One region of the Agarivorans sp. 1_MG-2023 genome, then DNA from elsewhere that is predicted to be linked to it. Evidence: predicted binding sites of a transcription regulator. Region 1 holds the regulator's gene; each other region holds the start of a gene.
The links. Region 1 encodes LexA, which represses DNA repair genes until DNA is damaged. Its sites were predicted from a motif close to TACTGTATNNNNATACAGTA; they were not measured.
Positions count from the first base shown of each region.

Region 2: the regulator LexA is predicted to act here: its motif matches at 4,346-4,365, upstream of dinB (DNA polymerase IV).
Region 3: the regulator LexA is predicted to act here: its motif matches at 2,577-2,596, upstream of Q4592_RS13105 (SOS response-associated peptidase family protein).

Region 1 covers NZ_JAUOSJ010000016.1:37,632-45,943, reverse strand. The annotation lists gene plsB (glycerol-3-phosphate 1-O-acyltransferase PlsB) at 1-284, opposite strand, end outside; gene Q4592_RS19280 (hypothetical protein) at 529-1,218, shown strand; gene Q4592_RS19275 (GNAT family N-acetyltransferase) at 1,250-1,732, opposite strand; gene lexA (transcriptional repressor LexA) at 1,849-2,493, shown strand; gene coxB (cytochrome c oxidase subunit II) at 2,822-3,889, shown strand; gene ctaD (cytochrome c oxidase subunit I) at 3,901-5,490, shown strand; gene Q4592_RS19255 (cytochrome c oxidase assembly protein) at 5,492-6,073, shown strand; gene Q4592_RS19250 (cytochrome c oxidase subunit 3) at 6,057-6,932, shown strand; gene Q4592_RS19245 (DUF2909 domain-containing protein) at 6,933-7,136, opposite strand; gene Q4592_RS19240 (SURF1 family protein) at 7,129-7,857, shown strand; gene Q4592_RS19235 (hypothetical protein) at 7,854-8,312, shown strand, end outside.
Region 2 covers NZ_JAUOSJ010000017.1:34,810-43,121, reverse strand. The annotation lists gene Q4592_RS19750 (aminoacyl-histidine dipeptidase) at 197-1,660, shown strand; gene Q4592_RS19745 (SPFH domain-containing protein) at 1,855-3,246, shown strand; gene dinB (DNA polymerase IV) at 3,252-4,331, opposite strand; gene Q4592_RS19735 (hybrid-cluster NAD(P)-dependent oxidoreductase) at 4,496-6,373, shown strand; gene gloA (lactoylglutathione lyase) at 6,431-6,886, shown strand; gene Q4592_RS19725 (sensor domain-containing diguanylate cyclase) at 7,046-8,005, shown strand; gene Q4592_RS19720 (sulfite oxidase heme-binding subunit YedZ) at 8,006-8,312, opposite strand, start outside.
Region 3 covers NZ_JAUOSJ010000008.1:78,877-87,188, forward strand. The annotation lists gene pykF (pyruvate kinase PykF) at 1-1,267, shown strand, start outside; gene Q4592_RS13100 (gamma-glutamylcyclotransferase family protein) at 1,318-1,914, opposite strand; gene Q4592_RS13105 (SOS response-associated peptidase family protein) at 1,963-2,532, opposite strand; gene Q4592_RS13110 (methylglyoxal synthase) at 2,646-3,101, shown strand; gene Q4592_RS13115 (super-infection exclusion protein B) at 3,110-3,748, opposite strand; gene dusA (tRNA dihydrouridine(20/20a) synthase DusA) at 3,865-4,857, opposite strand; gene Q4592_RS13125 (hypothetical protein) at 4,999-5,616, opposite strand; gene Q4592_RS13130 (chemotaxis protein CheX) at 5,976-6,443, shown strand; gene Q4592_RS13135 (peroxiredoxin C) at 6,509-7,114, opposite strand; gene alr (alanine racemase) at 7,282-8,312, opposite strand, start outside.

The DNA.
Region 1 (8,312 bases):
GCTTCTAGGGTTTCACCTTTACCATCCACTAAAAAGGCTACCCCTTGGTGGGCTTCACCGGCAAACATCACTGGCTCGAAGGGATCGGGCAGGCCAAGCTGTTTACAGGCAAGTTGTAAAGTAAGCACGTCAGCTAATGAGTTACTAGGAATGACGTAAATGATCGGTTGGCTTAGATCTAGATCGAACTCAGCAATCGGGTTTTGAGGGACAAACTTGCCGCGAGTAAAAAAGCCAATGATAGAGCGCAATATGGCCAATATTGGAGAGGGTAAATGTAACATCTCAAAGAGCTTATAGTGGTGAATGAATACAGGGCATAGAGTAGCAGACTTATCAAAATTTGGCTTTGATTTGATGCAAAATCTGCGTAAACAGTGGCTTGGAATATACTGCTGCTCCAAGCGAGAAAACTTACTCAAAGTAAGCTAGTTTTGCTGTGAATCTTTGCCTAATTAGAATTGGCTGCTATCGTTAAAATTGGTCACTCATGGTTTAGATTAGGCTTACCCGGCTAAGGAACCCATCATGAAATTGTTTACACGTGCGGCTATTTTTGGCATTTCACTACTTACCACTCCCTTTGTTCATGCTGCTTTTATTACTACTCAAGAAGCCGCTCTTGATAGCATTTATTCTCAAGCGACTTTTGGCCAAAACATCATTGATATCCGCATTGGTACCGCCACCGAATTGGTCTTTCCCGAGCTATTGGATATCACTACCCGCGCGGAGGTGAGCCAACTTTTTAGTCAGCATGTTGGCCCCTCTAATGTGGTCAATTTTTATTTTATCGACACAATTAGCGCCTGCGGCTCGCAAATCAATCGAGGGATAGTGGGTTGTGGGGAGTATTTTGGAAACGATTTTGTGGTTGAATCTAGTTACGCCGCCGGCAGTTTAGGCGGAGAGTTGCTTGCTCACGAGTTAGGCCACAATTTAGGCCTACCGCATTTGTCTGGCGCTTACCTAATGAATCCAAGTCTCAACAATCGCACATTAATTACCGAGCCAGAAGTTGAGCGCATCTTCCGTAGCCCTCTCGTTCAAAATGATAACGATTATTTCTGGATAGACATTAACCCTGTACTGATTGTTGCAGAGGCGACAAGAGTGAGTGAGCCAGCTTCGGTATTTTTATTTGCGGGGATGCTGGGAATGCTAGCTTGGCGTAAGCGAGAAAGGCGAACCCTAAGTTCGATTGGTTTTAGTCGATAATACTGTTTTTTATTGCAGTACTATTTTGCGCTTAAAGTTGCTTTAGCATCCAAACATCGCAGCCATTATGGGCTGTACCTTGTAAAGGTGCAGATAAGTGCTCAAAACCGAGGCTTTCGTAGAGTTTAATCGCTGCCGACATATTGCTAAGCGTGTCTAGGTAACAGCGAGTAAATCCCTGCTCTAAGGCAAATGCTAAACAGGCTAACGAGAGCTGTTTACCTAGACCTTGGCCTCTACCTTCTTCCAGCAAAAATAGTTTTTTTAACTCACTGGTATCTTTACTATCGGTAAAAGGCGCAATGCCGCAGCCGCCAACGACCATGCCATCTAACAAAGCGACCACATATCTACTTCGATTTTGCTGTGTATAGTGCTGACTCATGTTATCGACTTCAGCATCAGAGGGGCCAAAGCCTTCACCTACCGCGCCATATTCTTGGCCAACCTGTTTTATTATTCGCTGTAGATCTTGGTCATATTGGGCTGATATTTCGACTATCTCAATGGTCATTATTGCCTCCTATCACTTTGAATCAACAGTAACAAAATCAGAATTAATATAAAACCTTGCGTCAAAATGTATGCTGTATATACTAACAGTGTGCTGTATAAACTTACAGGTAGACTATGAAGCCCTTAACGCCCCGCCAAACAGAAGTGTTTGAACTTATTCGCCGCCATATTAACGATACTGGTATGCCTCCAACGCGTGCCGAAATTGCTAAAGAGCTAGGATTCCGCTCGGCTAATGCAGCAGAAGAACACCTTAGAGCTTTAGCTAAAAAAGGTGCGATTGAAATGATTCCTGGTGCGTCGCGAGGGATCCGTATTAGCGAAGCGTACTTGCCGGCTAGTGCAAATGAAGCCACTGTAGAGCCTGAGCCAGGCTTGCCGTTAATCGGTCAAGTTGCTGCGGGTGAGCCTATTTTGGCGCAGGAGCACGTTGAATCTCATTATGCCGTAGATGCTAACTTATTTAATCCGCATGCCGATTATTTACTGCGAGTACAGGGCATGAGCATGAAAGATATCGGCATTATGGATGGAGATCTATTAGCCGTGCATAAAACTACTCAGGTACACAATGGACAGGTGGTTGTGGCTCGTTTAGATGAAGATGTTACGGTTAAACGTTTTGAGCGTGACGGTAAGATGGTGTACTTACATCCCGAGAATGAAGAGTTATCAACCATTGAAGTTGATCTTGAATATCAGAACATCGAAATAGAAGGTTTAGCGGTAGGTATTATTCGCACTGCCGATTGGATGTAAGCCTTATTCAACAATAAGTTCCCCCATTTTGAAGCCCAAATCACTCTGATTTGGGCTTTTGTCGTTAACATCACATCTTTTGTCTTTATCCATAAAAATCTCAACAATGTATTTACATTTCTTTAACTTAGAGGTTAATTTATAAACAGTAGGTTGTATTTAGCTGTAATAGCCTATGCTTTTGGGGTGGGGATTTTCCCTTTATTCGCAGCTACTTTCCTAGCATGGAAAGTTGTTGTCGTTGGCTACTGCAAAGGAGAGCGCTGTGGGCCGATGGATTCAGCTATTAGTGCTGACATTTTTTTCGCCGCATTTGTTTGCGCAAGAGATGTCTTTCAATTTACGTCCTGGTGTTACTGCCATCAGTGAGCAAGTTTATGGCTTGCACATGACAATTTTTTATATTTGTTGTGCCATTGGTGTCTTGGTATTTGGCGCTATGTTTTGGTCGATTTACCATCACCGTAAATCCAAAGGAGCGGTTCCTGCTCAATTCCACGAAAGCACTAAAGTGGAAATAATTTGGACCATCATTCCCTTTATCATTTTGATAGGCATGGCGATTCCAGCCACTAAAACCTTACTGGCAATGGAAGATCCTTCCGATGCCGACATTACTATTCAAGTGACGGGTTCCCAGTGGAAGTGGCACTACAAGTACTTTGATCAAGATTTAGAGTTTTACAGTGTAATGGCGTCTGATTGGGATGAAGTAAACGGCAAACTGGAGAAGCGCAAAAACTATTTGCTTGAAGTCGACTACCCCTTAGTACTGCCAATCGGGAAAAAAGTCCGCTTCCTCATGACTTCAGAAGACGTTATTCACTCTTGGTGGGTGCCTGACTTTGCAGTTAAAAAAGATGCTAACCCGGGCTTTATTAATGAAGCATGGACCATCATTGATAAACCCGGCATTTACCGCGGCCAATGTGCTGAGCTATGTGGAAAAGACCATGGCTTTATGCCCATTGTTGTTATCGCCAAACCTCAAGCCGAATATGATGCTTGGTTGGCAGAGAAAGAAGCTGCTTATTTAGCCAAGCAAGCCCAAGAGCTTGAACTGGTGGCCATGACTATGCAGCAAGATGAGCTGATGTCATTAGGCGAAAAAGTGTATGAGAAAAGCTGTGCTGCTTGTCACCAAGTTAACGGCCTAGGTTTACCTGGCGTGTTCCCCGCTTTAAAAGACAGTCCAATCGCGTTAGGTGATGTGACTAAACATATTGAAGTAGTGGTAAATGGCGAGCCTGGCACAGCCATGCAAGCCTTTGGTAAACAGCTTGGTTTGAAAGAGCTAGCTGCGGTGATTACTTATGAGCGAAATGCTTGGGGTAATGATACGGGTGACTTAGTGCAGGCCAAGGATGTTGTGGCCGTTCAAAACGCAGCGCAGTAGGGAGACAGACAATGAGCACGATTAGTGACGTTCACTCAGACCATGAAGAACACCACCATGCCCCTCGCGGATTAATGCGTTGGGTACTAACCACTAACCATAAAGACATTGGTTCAATGTACTTATGGTTCAGCTTTGCCATGTTTATTGTTGGTGGAGCCATGGCGATGATTATTCGCGCCGAGCTGTTCCAACCAGGCTTGCAACTGGTTGAGCCTAATTTCTTTAATCAAATGACTACGGTGCATGGCCTTATCATGGTATTTGGTGCGGTGATGCCAGCCTTTACGGGCTTAGCTAACTGGTTAGTTCCAATGATGATTGGCGCGCCAGATATGGCATTGCCACGCATGAATAACTGGAGCTTTTGGATTTTACCCTTTGCTTTCAGCATTTTGTTGGCATCGCTGTTTATGGAAGGCGGCGGCCCCAACTTTGGTTGGACTTTTTACGCTCCGTTATCAACTAAATACAGCCCAGACAGTACCGCCCTATTTGTGTTTGCGATACACATTATGGGGATAAGTTCGATCATGGGAGCGATTAACGTGATTGTTACCATTATGAACTTACGCGCCCCAGGTATGACCTACATGAAGCTGCCGTTGTTTGTATGGACTTGGTTTATTACTGCCTTTTTGCTGATTGCGGTGATGCCAGTATTGGCGGGGGCGGTGACAATGGTGTTAACCGATAAATACTTTGGAACCTCCTTCTTTGACGCCGCGGGAGGGGGAGACCCAGTGTTGTTCCAGCATATTTTCTGGTTCTTCGGCCATCCTGAAGTTTACATTATGATTCTGCCCTCCTTTGGCATTATCTCGGCAATTGTTCCCGCGTTCTCTCGCAAGCCGTTGTTTGGTTATTCTTCGATGGTTTACGCCACTGCGTCTATCGCAGGACTAAGCTTTGTGGTGTGGGCGCACCATATGTTTACCACTGGAATGCCGGTGGAAGCAGAACTATTTTTCATGTTCTGTACCATGTTGATCTCGGTTCCCACAGGGGTGAAGGTATTTAACTGGGTCGCCACTATGTGGAAAGGCTCTTTAACCTTTGAAACCCCCATGTTATTTGCGATTGCCTTTATCGTACTGTTCACCATTGGTGGTTTCTCAGGTTTGATGCTGGCTATTACTCCGGTAGATTTTCAGTACCACGATACCTACTTTGTGGTGGCGCACTTCCACTATGTATTGGTGACAGGAGCCATCTTCTCTATTATGGCGGCGGCTTATTATTGGCTACCCAAATGGTCGGGCAGAATGTATGACGAAGGCTTAGGTAGATTGCACTTCTGGTGCTCGCTGGTATCGGTAAATGTGCTGTTTTTCCCTATGCACTTTTTAGGATTGGGAGGAATGCCTCGCAGGATCCCTGACTACGCTCTGCAATTTGCTGATGTAAACGCAATAGTGAGTATTGGTGGTTTTGCCTTTGGTTTATCGCAGTTCATTTTCTTGTACTTGGTGATTAAGTGTATTCGCAGTGGAGAGCCTGCCCCAGCTAAACCGTGGGAAGGTGCCGAAGGCTTAGAGTGGGATAACCTGCCTTCGCCAGCGCCTTATCACAGCTTCACTACTCCACCGGAGATTAAATAAGATGCTTGGCCATCGCCGCTTAGTTGTGCGACTGCTGTTGGTAGTGGTGGCTATGTTTGGCTTTGGTTATGCCTTAGTGCCTTTGTACGACGTATTCTGCAAAGTCACCGGCATTAACGGAAAAACCGCCAAAACAGCTAGCGAAGTAAGTATGGCTACCGACGAGCAGCGTATTGTTACGGTGGAGTTTATAAGTTATGTACCGCAGGGACTTAACTGGAAATTTGGCCCCAAGGTCAACCGGGTGAAAGTTCATCCAGGTGAAACCTTACAAGTCGATTTTAGCGCCAGTAACTTCACCGCTCGCCGAGGAACAGTGCAAGCAGTGCCTTCGGTAAGCCCTGGTCTCGCGGCCAATCATCTTAAAAAAGTGAGTTGTTTTTGTTTTGAACAACAAACCCTCGCTCCGGGTGAACAACAAGACATGCCTTTGTTTTTTTATGTCGCCCCCGAATTACCTGAAGATATAAACACATTAACCTTAGCTTACACCTTATTTGCGGTAGAGGGTGCTGAGCTAAATGAATCTGAAACTGCACAAACACGTGCTGATGGAGAGGTGAGCAATGACGCAGCCTTATGATAAGTATTACGTACCTGCCCAAAGTATTTGGCCAATTGTTGGCGCGGTAGGTTTATTCCTCATCGCTATGGGCGCGGGTTTTAGCGTTCAACAAATGGGTAGCGAGCAAAGCTACGGCCTATGGGTATTAACCTGTGGTTTTGTGGTGATTATTACCATGCTATTTGGTTGGTTTGGTAATGTTATTCAAGAAAGTATGAATGGTTTATACAGCGCCCAAATGGACCGTTCATTTCGTCAAGGCATGAGCTGGTTTATTTTCTCGGAAATTATGTTCTTTGGTGCATTTTTTGGTGCACTATTTTACGCCCGAATGATCGCGGTGCCATGGTTAGGTGGCGCAGGCAATAATGAAATGACCGGGGCTGTGTTATGGCCCGAATTTGAAGCCATTTGGCCACTGATTCAAACCCCCGGCGGTACTACCACCGAGGCAATGGGTTGGTACGGCTTGCCACTACTTAACACCGTTATATTGGTGATCTCTTCATTCACCTTACATTTTGCTCACGTGAGTTTGGAAAAAGATAAGCGCGGCCCGCTAAAATTATGGCTAGCTATTACCTTGGTACTGGGCTTTGCATTCTTATTTTTCCAAGTAGAAGAGTATGTGCACGCTTACCAAGAAATGGGGTTACGGCTTGATTCAGGTATTTACGGAAATACCTTCTTCTTATTGACGGGTTTTCATGGTTTACACGTAACGCTGGGCGCAATCATGCTAACAGTGATGTTTTTACGAGTATTAAAAGGTCATTTTACCGGGAAGAGCCATTTCGCCTTTATGGCTTCTAGTTGGTATTGGCACTTTGTAGACGTGGTGTGGTTGTGTCTATTCTTGTTTGTATACGTGCTGTAACTAATAAGGGCGAGGGTTGGGTTGAATGTATCCCAACGACATGGCGAGTAACACAACGAAGAGAACTAATGCGCTTATCATTAAGCGCCTAGCTAAATAATGAGTCATTGGTTTCTCGCCGCCTTTAAGCATAACGCGAAGTGCTAACACCATATTTACCACAACAAACAGAACGAGTGCGGTAATCAGTATTTTAATGAACATAAGCAAGCTCTCTCAACAGACTGATAAAAAAACAGTTTCCTACCGCTTGATACTGTTTGTATTGCTTATGGTTGCGTTGATAGCGCTAATGGTCAAGCTTTCATTGTGGCAATGGCAACGTAGCGAACAAAAACAGCAATTATTGGATCAGTATCAACAGCAGTCGCTAGTAGAAACAAGTCTAGACAAGGTTCAAATGAATGGAGCAGTGCCTTTTCAGATAGTGAAAGTTGCAACAATTCGCGCAGTGGGCACCAACCTTTGGTTAGACAACCAAGTAGAGCAGGGAAAAGTGGGTTACGACGCCTATACCTTGGCTACCACTCCGCAAGGCAATGTATTAGTGCGCTTGGCTTGGCAACCTGCTTCTTATCATCGCGCTGAACTGCCACAAACGTTAAATACCGATGCTTTGCCAAATCGATATCGCTTACGCGAGGTGAGTTTACCGGTGGTGTTGGATAAGCAACTTTGGTTAGAAGCGTTTCCGCAAGGTTTACGGGTTCAGCAAGTCAATATCGATGCCTTAGCTGAGTACTGGGGCATTGATTTATTACCTTTTGTATTGGATAGCCAATTAGAGCATTCACCAGAGCAATTGGTGTCTATATCTCCTGAAAAACATAAGGGCTACGCTTTGCAGTGGTTGTTAATGGCGTTAGTGGCTAGTGGGCTGACGGGCTATTTTTGTTGGCAAAATAGAAACAAGGAAGGTTTATGAGAAGTCACCAAAAAACCATGCTGTTACTTGCTTCAGTATTTTTAGTGCCATTAATTCTGGCCTGGGTAGTACTTAAAATGGGCTGGTTTGAACGGGGGGCTTTAAGCCATGGCCAATGGTTAGAGCCGCCAATGCAATTAGAAAATTATCAAGTCGGTAAGTGGTCGATTGCTCAAGTCATAAAAGATGATTGTTTGGATGTGTGCAGCGACAACTTAGCGCGTTTGAATACCGCTTGGTTAGCACTGGGCATTGCCAAGCAGAAAACACAGCGTTTAGCGTTAATCAGCGAGGCTAAAGAAGCCAACATTGATGCAGGTTATGCTCGGTTGGCAATAACCCAAAGTAATCAAGGTTTAGCGGGATACGACCAACAATGGTTAGTGGTTGATCCTACCGGCTGGGTCATTTTAAGTTATCAGCCGGCTCAAGGAGATGAGCAAGTGAAAGGTTTA
Region 2 (8,312 bases), on a different contig from region 1:
GGATTATCTGCCAGCGTTAGGACTTTCTTGATAGTGATTATCATGCTAACCATCAAGACGAATTCAATGCTCTACTGAATCAGAACTTGTTTATAAACAATTATTCCAGCTAAATAGCTTAATACAGGCTTATATTCATATAATTGAGCTGCTACAGTCTCATTCATTCTACAAATACAGATTTTAAGGTGACTTTGTGTCTACACTATCTTCGCTAAAACCACAGGCCTTGTGGCAGCATTTTGAAACCATGTGTTCTATTCCTCACCCTTCTAAGCATGAACAAGCCATGATCGATTGGGTGACAAGTTTAGCTAGCGAGCATCAGCTTGAACATTTTCAAGATGCTGTTGGCAATGTGATCATTAAAAAACCTGCTACCGCTGGCATGGAGAATCGCCAAGGTGTGATTCTACAAGCCCATTTAGATATGGTGCCGCAAGCGAACAACGATACCCAACACGACTTCACTAAAGATCCTATTCGCCCCTACATTGATGGCGACTGGGTTACCGCAGAAGGGACCACTTTAGGCGCTGACAACGGCATTGGCGGTTCGTCAATTTTAGCGGTACTTGCCAGCAACGACATTGAGCATGGCCCAATTGAAGCGCTATTTACCATTGATGAAGAAGCAGGCATGACCGGCGCCTTTGGCCTACAGGCGGGTGTATTAGAAGGCAAGCTGCTAATCAACACCGACTCTGAGCAAGAAGGCGAAGTGTACATGGGTTGTGCGGGTGGCGGCGATACCAGCATTAGCTTTGCTAGCGAATATCAAGCGACCAACACCCAACAACTAGCGATTGAGTTAAGTGTTAAAGGCTTAAAAGGTGGTCACTCTGGCTGTGATATCGATACCGGCCGAGCCAATGCTAATAAACTGCTAGTTCGTATTGTAGCTGCCATGCAACAGCAAGGTTTTGAACCTGTATTGTGCAATATTCAAGGCGGTAGTTTACGTAACGCTATTCCACGCGAAGCTAGCACTAAGCTGGTTTATAAAGCTGAACAACAGGCCGCTTTAGCGCAGTTTATTGCTAGCCAAATCGACGACATTGTCGGTGAATTTGGTGCGGTAGAAACTGACTTAGAGATCACCGCAGCCGCCATTGATACACCAAGCCAAAGCTTGACTGGCGAACTTTCTCAGCAAATTGTTGCCAGCTTAAATGCTTGTACCAACGGCGTTGTTAGCATGAGCCAAGCAGTTGAAGGCGTGGTAGAAACATCACTTAACCTTGGTGTAATTAGCCAAAGTGCAGACAGCATCGATATAAAAGTGTTGGTGCGCTCGCTAATTGACTCTAGCCGTTTACAAGTAGAAGCCAGCCTAGCCTCTTTGTTCAGCCTTACTTCAGCTACCGTTTCATTCTCTGGTGCTTATCCGGGTTGGAAGCCAGAAACTGACTCGGTAATGAAAACTCTCGTTCAAGATAGTTACCAAGAACTGTTTGGCAAGTGCCCGAATGTCATGGTGATTCACGCAGGACTAGAGTGTGGCTTATTTAAAAGTGCTTACCCTGAATGGGATATGGCGTCTTTTGGGCCAACCATCAAATTTCCACACAGCCCAGACGAAAAAGTAGAAATTGCCGCTGTAGTAAAGTACTGGCAATTATTGGTAGCCGTATTGAAAAACGTTCCCGTAAAAGCGTAAGCACTACTCACCAAGCTGGCGCCCTGCCAGCTTGGTATCTTAATCACTCGATACATTTTCAATTCAACCAGCCCCTCTTGTTTTCTTCTAAACTTTTTCTCTATTTTAATGATGTTTTAATCAAGCATTGATCAACTTGTGCTAGTATCCTGCGCCATTAAATATCGATATAAAACAATTAGAAGGATCTAGTAATGAGTGAAGACACCTTAGATAAAAAGCTAAGTTTGGATAAAATCAATAAGCTAAGCAATGGTTTCAAATTTAACGTTAAGTTTGTGGCTGGTTTAGTGATGATTGCGGGACTCATTTACACCTTAAGTAACTCATTCTTCTACGCTGAGCCAGGTTACATTTATCACGTAAGAACTGTAACCGGTAACGAAGCGGTAGTAACCGAGGTCGGCTACAAGTTTTACCCTTTTGGTCGATATAATTCGTGGAAAAGAGCCATGACAGTTCAGGCCTTATCGGGTTCATCTAGCAACTCAATTCGAGCCGAAAAAGATTCTGACAATTCTTCGGCTAGCTTGCCACCAATGAGCATCATGTTTTTGGATCAAGTTGATGCCCACGCAGAAGCGACGGTGCGGTTTTCAATCCCTTCAGATCATGAATCTTTTCTCCACCTAGCCCACGAGTTTAGATCACCAGAAAACTTGCTACGCACCGCTCTCATTCCTGCATTTAAAGAAACCTTGCAAGCCAACGCGTCTTTAATGGCCGCAGAGGAGTATTACGCAGGCGGACGCACCGAGTTCAACTCTGAATTTGAAAACCAAATGAACAGCGGTATTTTATTGGTTAAACGAGAAGAAATTATCATTCATTCTAAACAATCAACAGGCAGCGCTAATGCCGCTTTAGGTACCGACCAAGATGAATATGGCGATAATAGCAAAACCGTTTTTGTGGTAAATAAGGTGCTAGGAGAAGACGGACTACCTTTACGTAAATCACAACGGTTCACCGATTTTGGGGTAACCGTAGTATCTGCTCTCATCACCGATATGCGCCCTAATGCTAAATTTATCGAGCGTATGCAATTAAAACAAAAGGCATCAGCCGACCGAGCAATCGCCAGAGAGCAACGTGTTCAAGAAGAAGAGCAACGTTTATTAGCCATCGCTCGCGGTGAGCGTGAAGTTGCCGAACGTCAGGCAAAAGCGAAAGTAGAGCAAATACAAAAAACCACTGAAGCACAAACCGATAAGCAATTAGCGATAACCAACGCTGAAAAATTAAAAGCTCAAGCGAAAATTTCTAAAGAAACCGCTGAAATCAATTTAGAAAAAGCACGTATTGAAGCCGAAACCCAGCAAACACTGGCCGAAGCTGAAGCCTATCAAAAGCGAGTGATTTTAGAAGCCGATAACGCCTTGGCACAAAAACTGGAAGCGGAAGTGAAAATTCAAGCGCTTTGGGCTGATGCTTTTGCTAAACGTAATGTGCCCACCAACGTATTTGGTGCAGGAGGCAGTTCAAGCACACCATCAGGCAGCGATGCAGAAACTCGTGCCTTTATGCAAATGCTAACACTAGATGCCGCTAAGCGATTAAGTTACGACCGCGAGATAACTAAATAACTGAACTAAAACGGCAAAATCAGTTGTGGTGACTGGTTTTGCTGTTCTGGCGCTAGGCCAATATGTAAACCAATCAATCGTACGGCTTTGCCCTTACCTCTCGCTAGCGCTTCGTTAAACAGCTCCAATAAGGTTGTTTCATCAATTTGTTGGCATTGCTGCTCTTTGGTGGTTTGCTGAAAATCAGCGAATTTCACCTTTACGCCTAATTTATTCATTTTGGCTTGTTTAAGGTGCTTTTCACTACGGCGTTGTAACTCTGGCAGTAAAGCCATTAAACGTTCCACCAAAATACCTTGGTCGCCTTCGTCTTGCGCAAAGGTACGCTCCACCGCTACCGATTTACGTTGCCGGTCGTTACTGACCGCCCGCTCGTCCACGCCTTGGCAGCGCATCCATAACATCTCGCCAAACTTGCCAAAAATTTGTTTTAGTTTATCTCGCTCCGCACGACGAATATCTCCCCCCGTGTAAAGCCCTTGGTGATGCAGTTTTTCAATGCTCACTTTGCCTACACCAGAAATTTTTTCTAGGGCTAAGGTTTCAATAAATTCGCTCACCTGCTCCGGTTTAATCACAAATAAGCCATTGGGTTTGTTGAGGTCTGAGGCGATTTTGGCCAGAAACTTTACAGGAGCAACCCCCGCTGAGGCGGTTAAACCGGTTTTATCAAAGATATCTTGCCTAATTTGCTCGGCAATTAAGGTGGCTGAACCACGGCAGGCTTGGCTACTGGTTACGTCTAGGTAGGCTTCATCGAGAGATAATGGCTCAATTGCGTCAGCATAATCATGAAAAATTGCCTGCACTTGCTGGCTGGCATCTTGATAGGCGGCCATACGTGGTGGCACTAGCACTAAATCTGGGCAAAGTTGCATAGCTTTATGAGTTGGCATCGCCGAGCGAATACCATATTGGCGGGCAATGTAATTACAGGTAGTTAATACGCCTCGGCCGCTACGCATACCGCCAACCGCCAGTGGTACATTGGCTAATTCTGGCTGGTCACGCATTTCCACAGCCGCATAAAAACAATCCATGTCTACATGGATAATCTTACGCTGAATTGAAGCTGGAGTTGTCAATATGCTGCACTCATAACTGTATATACGAACAGTATAAAGCTGATGTGCGGAATTACCAAGTAACACTGAGCAGTTTTTAGCATGGTAACCAGCCAAATTCCTATGGCTTGAACGCAAGAGCTTGAGTAGTATTGAAAAACCAATTTGCTGAAGGAAGTAAAACTGTGAGTGATGCACGACTAAGCCAACTGAGTGTTTATCCCATTAAATCAACGGCCGGTATCCACCTTAATCATGCTTATGTTGAGGAACACGGTTTAGCTTTTGACCGCCGATTTGTTGTTTGCCAGCCAGACGGCATACAGATTACCGCGAGAACTCACCCTAAGTTGGCACAAATCCATAGCGCGCTAAATCGCGATGGTTTGCATTTGCGCGCACCTAATATGGCAGCGCTTGATATTAAATATAGCGAGTTCTCGGAGGATTACCGTGAGGTAATGATTTGGAAAGACAGCGTACAAGCGCAACATTGCCACGATTCTTACGATGCTTGGTTTAGTGAGTATTTAGGCGAACCTTGTCACTTGGTGTTTTTTGGTCAGCAATCTCAGCGCAAAGTAAAACAACGAGAGAGTCAGGTTTCTTTTGCCGACGGCTATCCATTACTGCTGATTTCTGAAGCGTCGCTTGAGGATCTCAATTTACGCTCTAGTGCTCGTCACAGCATGGAACAGTTTCGTCCTAATATTGTGGTAAAAAACACCGAGGCTTTTGCCGAAGATGGCTGGAAGCGCTTTAAAATTGGTGAAGTAGAATTTGAAGTACAAAACCCCTGTTCTCGCTGTGTATTTACAACCCTTGACCAAGCTAGTGGTCAATTTCATCCGAATAAAGAGCCGCTTGCTATCTTCGCTAAATATCGCCAAGGTGACGGCGGTAATGTGTATTTTGGGCAAAATGTTGTGGCTCTAAATAGTGGAAAAATCAGCTTATACGACAGCATTGAGGTACTAGAAACGCGCCAAGCAGAGGTGTATCCAGATACCTCTGAAAAACGCCAAGCGACCAGCACTCCCTCAGCTCAACAGTGGCAGCAAGGTGAGGCGGTTAAGCTAAGTTGCATTGCAGTTCAGCAAGATACCCACGATGTAAAAACCTTTGTCTTTGAGCCACCTAAACATATACAAGCTAATTACCTACCCGGCCAATACATGGGGCTTGAACTTGAGATCGACGGCAAGCCTGTTCATCGTAATTACACTTTATCAAGCTCGCCCAGTCGCCCTTATCGCTTAGCTATAACCGTAAAACGAGTAACCGACGGCCAAGCGTCTAACTGGCTGCACGATAACCTTAAACCGGGTATGCACTTAAACACTCACGCGCCAAGTGGCGACTTCCATCTAGGTAAAAGTAACAACCAAAAGCTGCTATTGCTGTCCGCTGGCAGTGGCATAACGCCTATGCTATCGATGCTTCGTTACTTAAGTGACATGAATATCGAAAAAGATATCGTGTTTTTACACAGCGCCCATAGCGAGCAGGACTTAATTGCCGAAGCGGAGTTAGCCCAGCTCAGCAATAACTTTAAACACTGCAATATTCGCTACACCCTTACTCAGAATGCCCCAGCCAATTGGCAAGGTTACCAAGGCCGCTTAAATCGCGGTATGTTAATGGACATTGCTGATTTAGATCAGCGAACAGTGTTTGTTTGTGGCCCACAAACCTTTATGCAAAGCGCCAAAGAGCAGCTACTGGCTCTTGGAGTGTACGAGTCAGATTACTATGAAGAAAGCTTTGGCCACCAGCTCACAGAGAAGGTGGAGACCAAACCCGTCAATATTCTGTTTGATAGCTGGGATACTTATGTACAAGGCAATAATCAGCAGAACTTATTAGAGCAAGCCGAACAGGCTGGATTAAACTTAAGCTATTCTTGCCGCGGCGGATTTTGTGGAAGCTGTAAAGTAAAACTGCAAAGTGGCGACGTTAAGGTATTGGAAGATAGCGGCTTAACCGACGATGAAAAACAACAGGGCTATATTCTTAGCTGCAGTTGTATTCCAACAAGCGATGTTTGTATTACTCAAGACTAATATGACATTCAGTAACTCATAAATTTATAAACGTTTACATACGATAGGAAGATAAAAATGAAGTTTCTTCACACCATGGTTCGAGTAAAAGACCTCGATGAATCACTTAACTTTTATTGCAACTTGTTAGGGATGACCGAAGCCCGTCGCTACGAAAGCGAACAAGGTCGCTTTTCTTTAATTTACTTAGCCGCAGATGAAGACTTAGCCCGCGTAAAAGCCGAAGACGCACCTTGCCTAGAGCTTACTTACAACTGGCCAGACGAAAATGGCAATCAAGAAAGCTACAGCGGCGGTCGTAACTTTGGTCATATTGCGGTATCGGTAGAAGATATTTACGGCTTATGCGACAAGCTACAAAATGCCGGCGTTACCATTAACCGTCCGCCTCGTGATGGCCACATGGCATTTATAGTATCGCCAGATGGGATTTCAGTAGAACTTTTACAACAAGGCGAGTCTTTACCTGCACAAGAACCTTGGTTGTCTATGCCTAGCACGGGTTCATGGTAATTTTTAACAGACACTAACACCATATGTAAACCAAGTGATACACCAAAAAAAAGTGAATCACTTGGTATATTTGACCGAGCAGTCAAAAGTTGTATGGGAATGACATACCGTTTTTTGATATGCTGCTTACAATTGTAAAACTATTGTAAAGTCGAATTTATGGATGAAAGCGACAAGATTATCGCTCAATTAAGAGAGAAAAATCGTCAACTGACCCACCAGTTACAAGACACCCAAAATCTTCTCAATATCACCTTAAATGACAGTGGTTTAGTACTATGGGAGCAACACATCCCTAGTGGCCGGCTGAGCCTTTACAATTCTGAATACGGAAAAATTTGTGGTATATCCGCCACAAAACAAGAAGCGCTATACGAAAACTGGAAGTCTAATCTTCACCCAGAAGATAAAGAGCTGGCGATAAAAGCCTTTGATTCGATGATTAATGGCCATAGCGATGAGTACAATATTGAATATAGGATGCTTCACCAAGACGGCAGTACTCGCTGGATAAAAGACCGCGGCACGGTTCAACAATATGATGACGATAACCATCCGCTAAGAGTAATTGGTACCCATATAGATGTTACCCAGTTGCGCTTGGATCAACATCGTTTATCGAAACTGGCTCATCAAGATAACTTAACCGGCTTACTAAACCGCCATGCCTTTGAAGCGCAGTTTAATGACTACTGCCAAAACATTGGGGATGACGGCGGCACCTTAATGTTTATTGATTTAGACAAATTTAAACCAATTAATGATCAACATGGCCATACCGCAGGAGATCATATTCTTAAGGCTTGCGCGGCACAGATTCAAAATAGCTGTCCAGCTCACGGGAAATGTGGGCGGATTGGTGGTGACGAATTCGCCCTGCTCGTCCCCTATAGTGAACCACAAAAGCTAGAACAGCTTTGCCAGCAATTGCTCAAAAGCTTTGACCAGCCCTTTAAATACAATCATATCGAAGTGGCCGTGAGCTTAAGCATTGGCGTATGTAGTTTTCACCGTCACAATGAAGACTTCAGCCAAATACTTCACCGTGCCGACCAAGCGATGTACCAAGTAAAACACAATGGAAAAAACAACTTTGCATTTTGGAATGCGAAAAGTTAACTATTTAGCAAAGCTGCTTAACCAGCGCTGAATTTGCACTTTACGCATAAAAAACAAAACGCCAATAATCGCTAAATATATCACCGGCTCCAGCCAACCAGATTTAAGTGACCACCAAAAGTGAATCACCACCAGTAAAGCAATTGGGTAGATAAAGCCGTGTAACTGCAACCAACGGCGTCCTAATCCCTGCTGTAGCTTTTTAAGCGAGGTAATACTCATTGCTAGTAACACCACAAAACCCAGCATGCCTAACCAAATATACGGACGCTTAATCGTTTCCTGCCAAAACAAGCCCCAGTCTAAG
Region 3 (8,312 bases), on a different contig from region 1:
CCTACGTGAAGTTATTAAGAACACGGGCAAATCTGCTGCTGTTTTATTGGATACTAAAGGTCCAGAAATCCGCACGATTAAACTAGCTGGCGGCGATGACGTAAGCTTAGTTGCAGGTCAAGAGTTCACATTCACTACTGACCAAACAATTATCGGCGACTCAACTCGCGTAGCGGTAACTTACCCTGGTTTAGCGGCTGACTTGAAAGTAGGCAACATCATCTTAGTAGATGACGGCCTAATCGAAATGGAAGTTATTGCGGTTTCTGACGACGAAGTTAAGTGTACTGTTCTTAACAACGGTGACCTAGGCGAAAACAAAGGTGTTAACCTTCCTGGCGTAATCGTTCAACTACCTGCACTTTCAGCTAAAGATAAAGGCGACTTAATCTTTGGTTGTGAGCAAGGCGTAGATTTCATCGCTGCATCTTTCATTCGTAAGAAAGAAGACGTACTAGAAATTCGTCAACTTCTTAAAGAGAATGGTGGCGACGCTATCCAAATCATCTCTAAAATCGAAAACCAAGAAGGCGTAGATAACTTCGACGAAATTCTAGAAGTATCTGACGGCATCATGGTTGCTCGTGGTGACTTAGGTGTTGAAATCCCAGTTGAAGAAGTAATTTTCGCTCAGAAAATGATGATTGAGAAATGTAACCGTGCTCGTAAGCTGGTTATCACTGCAACACAAATGCTTGACTCAATGATCAAAAACCCACGTCCAACTCGCGCTGAAGCGGGCGACGTTGCTAACGCAATCTTAGACGGTACTGATGCAGTAATGCTTTCTGGTGAGTCTGCTAAAGGTAAATACCCTGTAGAAGCGGTATCTATCATGGCAACTATTTGTGAGCGTACTGACGCAGTAATGCCTTCTAACCTAGATCCAGCACGTGATAGCGGTAAACTACGCATCACTGAAGCGGTATGTAAAGGTGCTGTTGAAGCGTCTGAGAAGCTAAGTGCTCCTCTTATCGTTGTGGCTACTGAAGGCGGTAAATCAGCTAAGTCTGTTCGTAAGTACTTCCCTAAAGCGAACATTTTAGCGATTACTACTAACACTAAAACATCTGCTCAACTTTGTTTGACTAAAGGTGTTTACCCACATGTTGTTGATAGCATTGAAAGCACTGACGCATTCTACGCTCTAGGTAAAGACCTAGCGATGGAATCAGGTCTTGCTAACAAAGGCGACATCATTGTGATGGTATCTGGTGCGCTAGTACCTTCTGGTACTACTAACACTTCTTCTGTACACGTACTGTAATTTTACGTTTACTGAATCGAAGTTAAAAAAGGCGCCTTAGGCGCCTTTTTTTATGCGGGTGATTTATTCGGTTTTAACTCGGTTAAATGTGCCATGTCATTCAAGATTGAATCAATTTGCTCCAAGGCTAAAGCACTCATATTTATCGCCCGTGGATAAAGGGGTTGATGGCGATCATCCTGCCAATGATTTACCCAATAATTAGTCGACAATAAAAACTCTCGTGCATATTCTTCATTTACCGCTAAACACCCACGTAAACATACATCTAAGTAGGTTTGTAAAATGGGGCTGTTTGCTTGTGGGTGCCAATACTCCTTTGCCACATAGGTATAGATCTTAACAACTTCACCAGGCAAATCGTCGAGCAAATCAAGTTGTTGAATATCAAGCAGTACACGGTCATAGTCTTGTTCTCGCTTATCTAACTCTGGCAAGAATGTCTCGTCAAACGGAATCAGTACCCCGTTTACGCTAGCATTACTATCTGGAGTAATGACTACGGCAGAACGGTCTTCGGCACTTTTCAAACCGCTCCAATAACGCTGATACCCGTGTAAGCGCGCCGCATAGGCGTGTTCTCCGGGAAAGGTGCACTGGCGGCAATCAGTATCAATTAAACTGCCATAACCAAAAATGTAAATCATCGCTCACTCCGATTAAAAAATAATATCGCTGACTTTATCGCGAACAAACTAAAACAAACCTAGCTGCGGGCTATTGCTAGAGACATGATAATGAAACTGTTGAGGCTTAGATTGAGACGCTTGACCAGCAAGCCAAGCTAATCCGCTTTCTAACTCAAACAATAAAGGCATACGGTGATGATATTGCGTTAATTGACTGCTCGCATTTTGAGTTAGCACTACCAGCCGAGCTTGCTCATGTTGGTGTTGGCGAATATATAAAGCGCCTAATAGCAGCAAGTGGCTATGGTCTAGACGAAATTCGAAACGCTCCTGATTGCGCCATTCATGCCAGGCTTTAACGGGAAGTAAACAACGCTGACTTAACCAAGCTTGGCTAAACATAGCTTTATCTGCAGCGGTTTCTGCCCGAGCGTTAATGATTAACTGACTCGTTTGAGGATGCTGAATTCCCCAGAGATAGTGCTCACAAGTTAGTTTTCCTTGAGTAAAAGTTATCGCAGGCAAAGACTCGCTGGGTCGATATTGCTTAGTTTCACCAAAATCTAAAAATAACGAATCTACGCCAATTACTTGTCGTATTTCGTATTCACCACCAATCATCACACTGCCGCACACGTTTTGCGATCCCTACCCTTATGTTCTGTCTGCTATCGCTAGCTAATAGTAAATACAAACAGTAACATAATCTGCAGTAAAGGCTTTCAATCTAAGAGTATTTAAGAGGTAGCATGGATACAACAACTCGCAAAATGCACGAGCGAAAACGCATTGCCTTAGTGGCTCATGATCATAAAAAGAGCGCGCTAATAAAATGGGCTAAGATCCACCAAGAAGCATTAGTACAACATCAGTTATTTGGCACTGGCACTACCGGCACCTTATTATCACAACAGGGCTTTGAGGTAGAAGCACTATTAAGTGGACCAATGGGCGGTGACCAACAACTGGGAGCGATGATCGCGGAAGGGAAAATAGATTTAATGATCTTTTTCTGGGATCCATTAGATGCGGTTCCTCACGACCCAGATGTAAAAGCCTTGCTACGCTTGGCTGCGGTATGGAACATTCCTATGGCAACAAACCAAGCAACGGCTGACTTTATCTTAGCCAGCCGTCATTTCAATCAGGAGTTTTCGGTAGATGTTCCTGACTATGCAGGTTACCTGAAACAACGCACAAAATAAGCAGCACGTTATGCGGCTGTTTGGCTCTCTGCTTCACCCGCTCGGATCCTAAATAACTTCCCAGAGTGAGTACGGTTAGCTTTGTAGTCAGGCTGTAAAAAGCGAGGGCGAATTGATTTTAAATGCTCAATCTGTTCCTCGTTTAATTTACCCACTGGCAAGCCCAAGGCTTTGTAACTTAATAATGGTCGTGCTGCCAGGTTAATCATCATGTCAACGTTACTACGCTGTTCTTGCACATGCTGCTGATTAATCGGTTTAAGTACCCCATTCTCCAACAAGTTAACCACTGCCGGTTCGTTGAGAGGCAAACTTAAAACACTGCGTCGAGCAATAATAAACTCACGTAGAATCGCTCGTTCAGAATGATCTAAACACGCAACCATTGACGACAAACGCTGTAGCTCTTTGCGATGTTGAACTGCCCCACTTAAGCTAGTCACTAACAACAGCAAGCCACGGCTAATAAAATAAGCTAAACCCACTACACAACTAAAGGTAAGCACTAAGCTAAGTTGGCTATTTATGCTGGCTTCGGGTAGCCATTGGTTTGGTATCATTAACAGCAAACCACTAGCGATTAGTAGCCACGCCATTAAAATGTCTAATACCCCCCAACGGGCAATTAAACGACTTAAAAATTCCATTGTTTCACTCTCCTGACAAAAAGCTGACTCTTCGCAGGTAGTGATAGCAAGGGCTATGCCAGATAACAAACTGGCCGCATTAAGCGGCCAGTTTTTAACAATAAAGCGAGCAGTATTTACGCTTCTTGATGCTCGGGAACCAATGCCAGCGCGGCTTGCATTACCTCTATGCCCGCGCCAGATTTATGCGCATTCTCACTAAGGTGACGACGCCAAGCTCTGGCACCTACGCAACCTTGAAACAAGCCAAGTATATGACGGCTAATGTGCTGCAAACGCCCACCCTGAGCTAGATGCTGCTCAATATAAGGAAACATTAACTCAGCGACCTGATGTCGACTTAATTGTGGAGAGTGATCGTCAAAGATCCGTTGATCCACCTCAGCTAACAAATAAGGATTTTGGTAAACCTCACGCCCTAACATTACCCCGTCAAGGTGGTCTAAGTGTTGTTCAGCTTGCTCTAAGCTATTGATACCGCCATTTACACTAATGGTGAGTTGAGGATAATCTTTTTTCACTTGATAAGCGCGAGAGTAATCAAGCGGCGGAATGTCACGATTCTGTTTAGGGCTTAAGCCAGATAACCACGCTTTACGCGCATGAATAATAAAGGTTTCGCATCCCGCTTGAGCAACCGGTTCAATAAAGTCTTTTAGAAACTGATAGCTATCTTGCTCATCAATCCCAATACGAGTTTTCACCGTTACTGGTATTTTTACCTGGTGTTGCATTTCGCTAACACACTCGGCCACTAAGTTTGGTTCAGCCATTAAACAAGCGCCAAAACGGCCGTTTTGAACACGGTCTGACGGGCAACCAACGTTAATGTTTACCTCGTCATAACCTAAGTCTTCAGCACGTTTAGCACACTCGGTAAGCTCTGTGGGATTGGAACCACCAAGTTGTAAGGCTATTGGGTGTTCTGGATCCGAAAACCCTAAGTAATCGCCCTTTCCATGCAAAATGGCACCGGTTGTCACCATTTCAGTATACAGCAAGGTATTCTTCGTCATTAATCGGTGGAAGTAACGGCAGTGGCGGTCGGTCCAATCAAGCATTGGAGCGACAGAAAAGCGATGTGCTTGGTAAGGTAAATCTTTAGTCATGAGCTCAACATTTAAACAAAGGTAAAATAATCAACGAACTACAGCAGCTAAAGCGCACCTTTTGCGAATGCAGCTCAAATCAGCCAGTGATTATACTATGAGTTGAGGATCATTAACTAATTTGCCACTGAGCTTTGACGGTTATTTAACGGAGCTAGAATCCTTATTCGTAAATTGAAAGCGATCAGCAAATACCCAGTTTGATAACCAACGATGTTTACCACTCACTTCGCCTTCAAAGGCTGTTACACCATTAATCGTGTATATCCCTTGTTTAGGCTGTATTCGATAGGCTATTTGCCATAACGGGTCACTATAGGCTTCATCACCTTTAGCCACCTGCCCTTCTACTTCGCTAAAAGAACCTACGAACTCATGTACATTACTGCCTTTTTGATCAATAAATGAGCCCGTTAGATCCTCATTAATAATCAGTGAAACGGTCCAGTTATTTGCCTGGTAATCGCTGGCATTTTGATAAACAAAAACGCGGCCATCACTTTGTTTACCTAACTTCAATTCACCATTAAATATAGTCACCAAGCCTTGATCGGTAACTGTTTTATCATAAACAAATGACCCCATCTCCCAGCGGTCGCCGTCGCGGTAAGGTTTGGTATAACGAATGGTTCGCACGTAGTCTGGTCCTTCAAAGTTAAGCACAAACATTTCACTATTTTGCTCGACTTCAGCAACGGCAAATGGCGTTAACAACATAGCTAAGCAAGCTTGGCTAATCACCGTGACACACTTTTTCATTTCACATCCTTGCGATTAAGATTTTTAAGAGTGGACCCAACAGCTCACTTTAATATATATCAGTGAGATAACTACCATATGAATTACGGCGACTACAGTCTCCTATTTTAAATGGCCTTATAGTATTCAAAATTATTCCTAGCTATCAATAAAGAAGCGCCTTGCTTACTAATAGCAAGTCTGTCGCATTGATTCAGTGAAACACATCTTAAAAATATTACTTATAGTTGCAGCTCATCGGATCTCGTGCGATTCTTAAGTAATTCTCAATTATTTTTGTGCTTTTAGTCAAATAGCCCTCTCTTTGGTTCTATTATTGGCTTTGACCATATTCACTCAGCAGGAAGTAATCTGTCACTATGGACGTTAATTTTGTAAACCCATTTCTTAAGTCTCTGTTAAATGTGCTAGAAACAATGGCTCAAATGGAGTTAAAACCGGGCAAGCCTGGAGTAAAGAAAGACGAGATCGCGCGTGGCGATGTATCAGGTTTAATTGGTATGGTTGGCCCGCAAACCAAAGGCTCTTTATCCATCAGTTTTGATAAAGGATTGGCCATCGAGATTATGCGACGCATGTTAGGCGAAGCCCCTGATTCGATTAATGAGGAAGTCACCGATATGGTGGGTGAGATTACCAATATGGTAACCGGTGGAGCGAAACGTTTGTTAGCCGAAAGCGGCTATGATTTCGATATGGCTACTCCTGTGGTGGTATCTGGCCCTTCGCATACTATTACTCATAAAACTGAAGGCCCTAAGGTATTGATTCCTTTCTCTTCAATTCATGGTAATGCCACTATCGAAATTTGCTTCGAAAACGTCTAGTCACAAATATTAGATACAAAAAAGCCCGCGTTAGCGGGCTTTTTAATGTCTGGGCAGCGAAAGTCTTATAGGCCTTCAGCGTTAGCAGACAAGTACTTAGCAACACCTTCTGGGCTTGCGTCCATACCTTCTTTACCTTCTTCCCACTGAGCAGGACAAACTTCACCGTGCTTTTCGTGAAAGTTTAATGCGTCAACCATACGTAGCATTTCGTCAATGTTACGGCCTAGTGGAAGGTCGTTCACTACTTGGTGACGAACAACACCAGCGGTATCGATTAGGAAAGAACCACGGAACGCTACGCCAGCTTCTGGATGCTCTACATCGTAAGCTTGGCAGATTTCGTGTTTAACGTCGGCAATTAGAGGGTATTGAACTTGGCCGATACCACCATCTTCAATAGCAGTGTTACGCCATGCGTTATGTGAGAATTGTGAATCGATAGAAACACCGATTACTTCAACACCTTTAGCTTGGAAATCTTTAAAGCGGTGATCAAAAGCAATCAATTCTGAAGGACAAACAAAAGTAAAATCTAGCGGGTAAAAGAACACTACCGCAGCTTTACCTTTGATGTGCTCACTTAAAGTGAAGCTATCAACAATTTCACCGTTACCTAATACAGCAGCGGCAGTAAAGTCTGGAGCAGGACGACCAACTAATACACTCATTTCGAATTCCTTGTTAAATAGGTTATCAATATCGCTACGAATAATGCGCTAAATTTGTCGAATAGACGAATTGATCTAATCAATTAGTTTGATAGGCAAAAACTATCAAATAAACGATTAATAATTCAGCATCCAATTAATAGCCTAAATAATGGCACTTGTAAATACTACTGAGTGTAACTGAGACGAACTCTAGAGGTTAATTTTGTGACGAGCTCGTAAGCAATGGTGTCCACCGCTTCAGCAATTCGTTCTGCGGGTAGCTCAGGGCCCCACAACACAACCCGGTCACCCACTTGGTCTTGGCTATCAATTCCCAAATCTACACACAACATGTCCATTGATACGCGACCCACGATGGGTACTATTCGGCCATTTAACCAAACAGGCGTACCATTTGGCGCACTGCGCGGATAACCGTCACCGTAACCCATCGCTACCACGCCCAACTTGGTGTTTTGCTCGGCATGCCAAGTAGCACCGTAACCTACACTCTCTCCCTGCGGGTGCTCGCGTACCGCGATAAGATTTGATTGCAGGGTCATGGCTGGTATTAATCCAAAATCAGCACCACTGTTGTGATTTTGAGGAGAAATGCCGTACAAAGAAATTCCCGGACGATTCCAATCTGAATGCGCTTGTGGCCACAATAAAACGCCGGCTGAATTAGCCAGAGAACACTCAGCATTAAGCTCCGCTTTTAGCGTTTCAAAACACCTTATTTGCTGCGGTGTCAGCGGGTGATCAACGTCATCAGCACAGGCAAAGTGGCTGATAAGCTTAAGGTTAGCTTGAATATTGTTACAGCTTTTCAAACGTGGCAATAAGGCTTTAAACTGCTCTGGTAGTAAACCTAAGCGATGCATGCCGGTATCAAGCTTTATCCATGTATCTAGTGGCTTAGCCAGCTTAAGCGGCTCTATCAGTGCCAGCTGTTGCTCACTGTGAATAACCGTAGCAATATTGTGTTCAGCCAAGGATTGGGCTTCTTGGCTATCAAAAAAGCCCTCTAAAGCGAGGATAGGCGCCACTATCCCTTCTTGGCGCAGAGCGAGTGCTTCTTTGGTTCTTGCTACTGCAAAGCCATCGGCTATATCGGCCAAGCCTTGTGCTACTTCCAGCATGCCATGCCCATAGGCATTGGCTTTTATCACCACCAAAATTTTACTGTTCGGTGCGCGTTGTTTTAATACTGAGA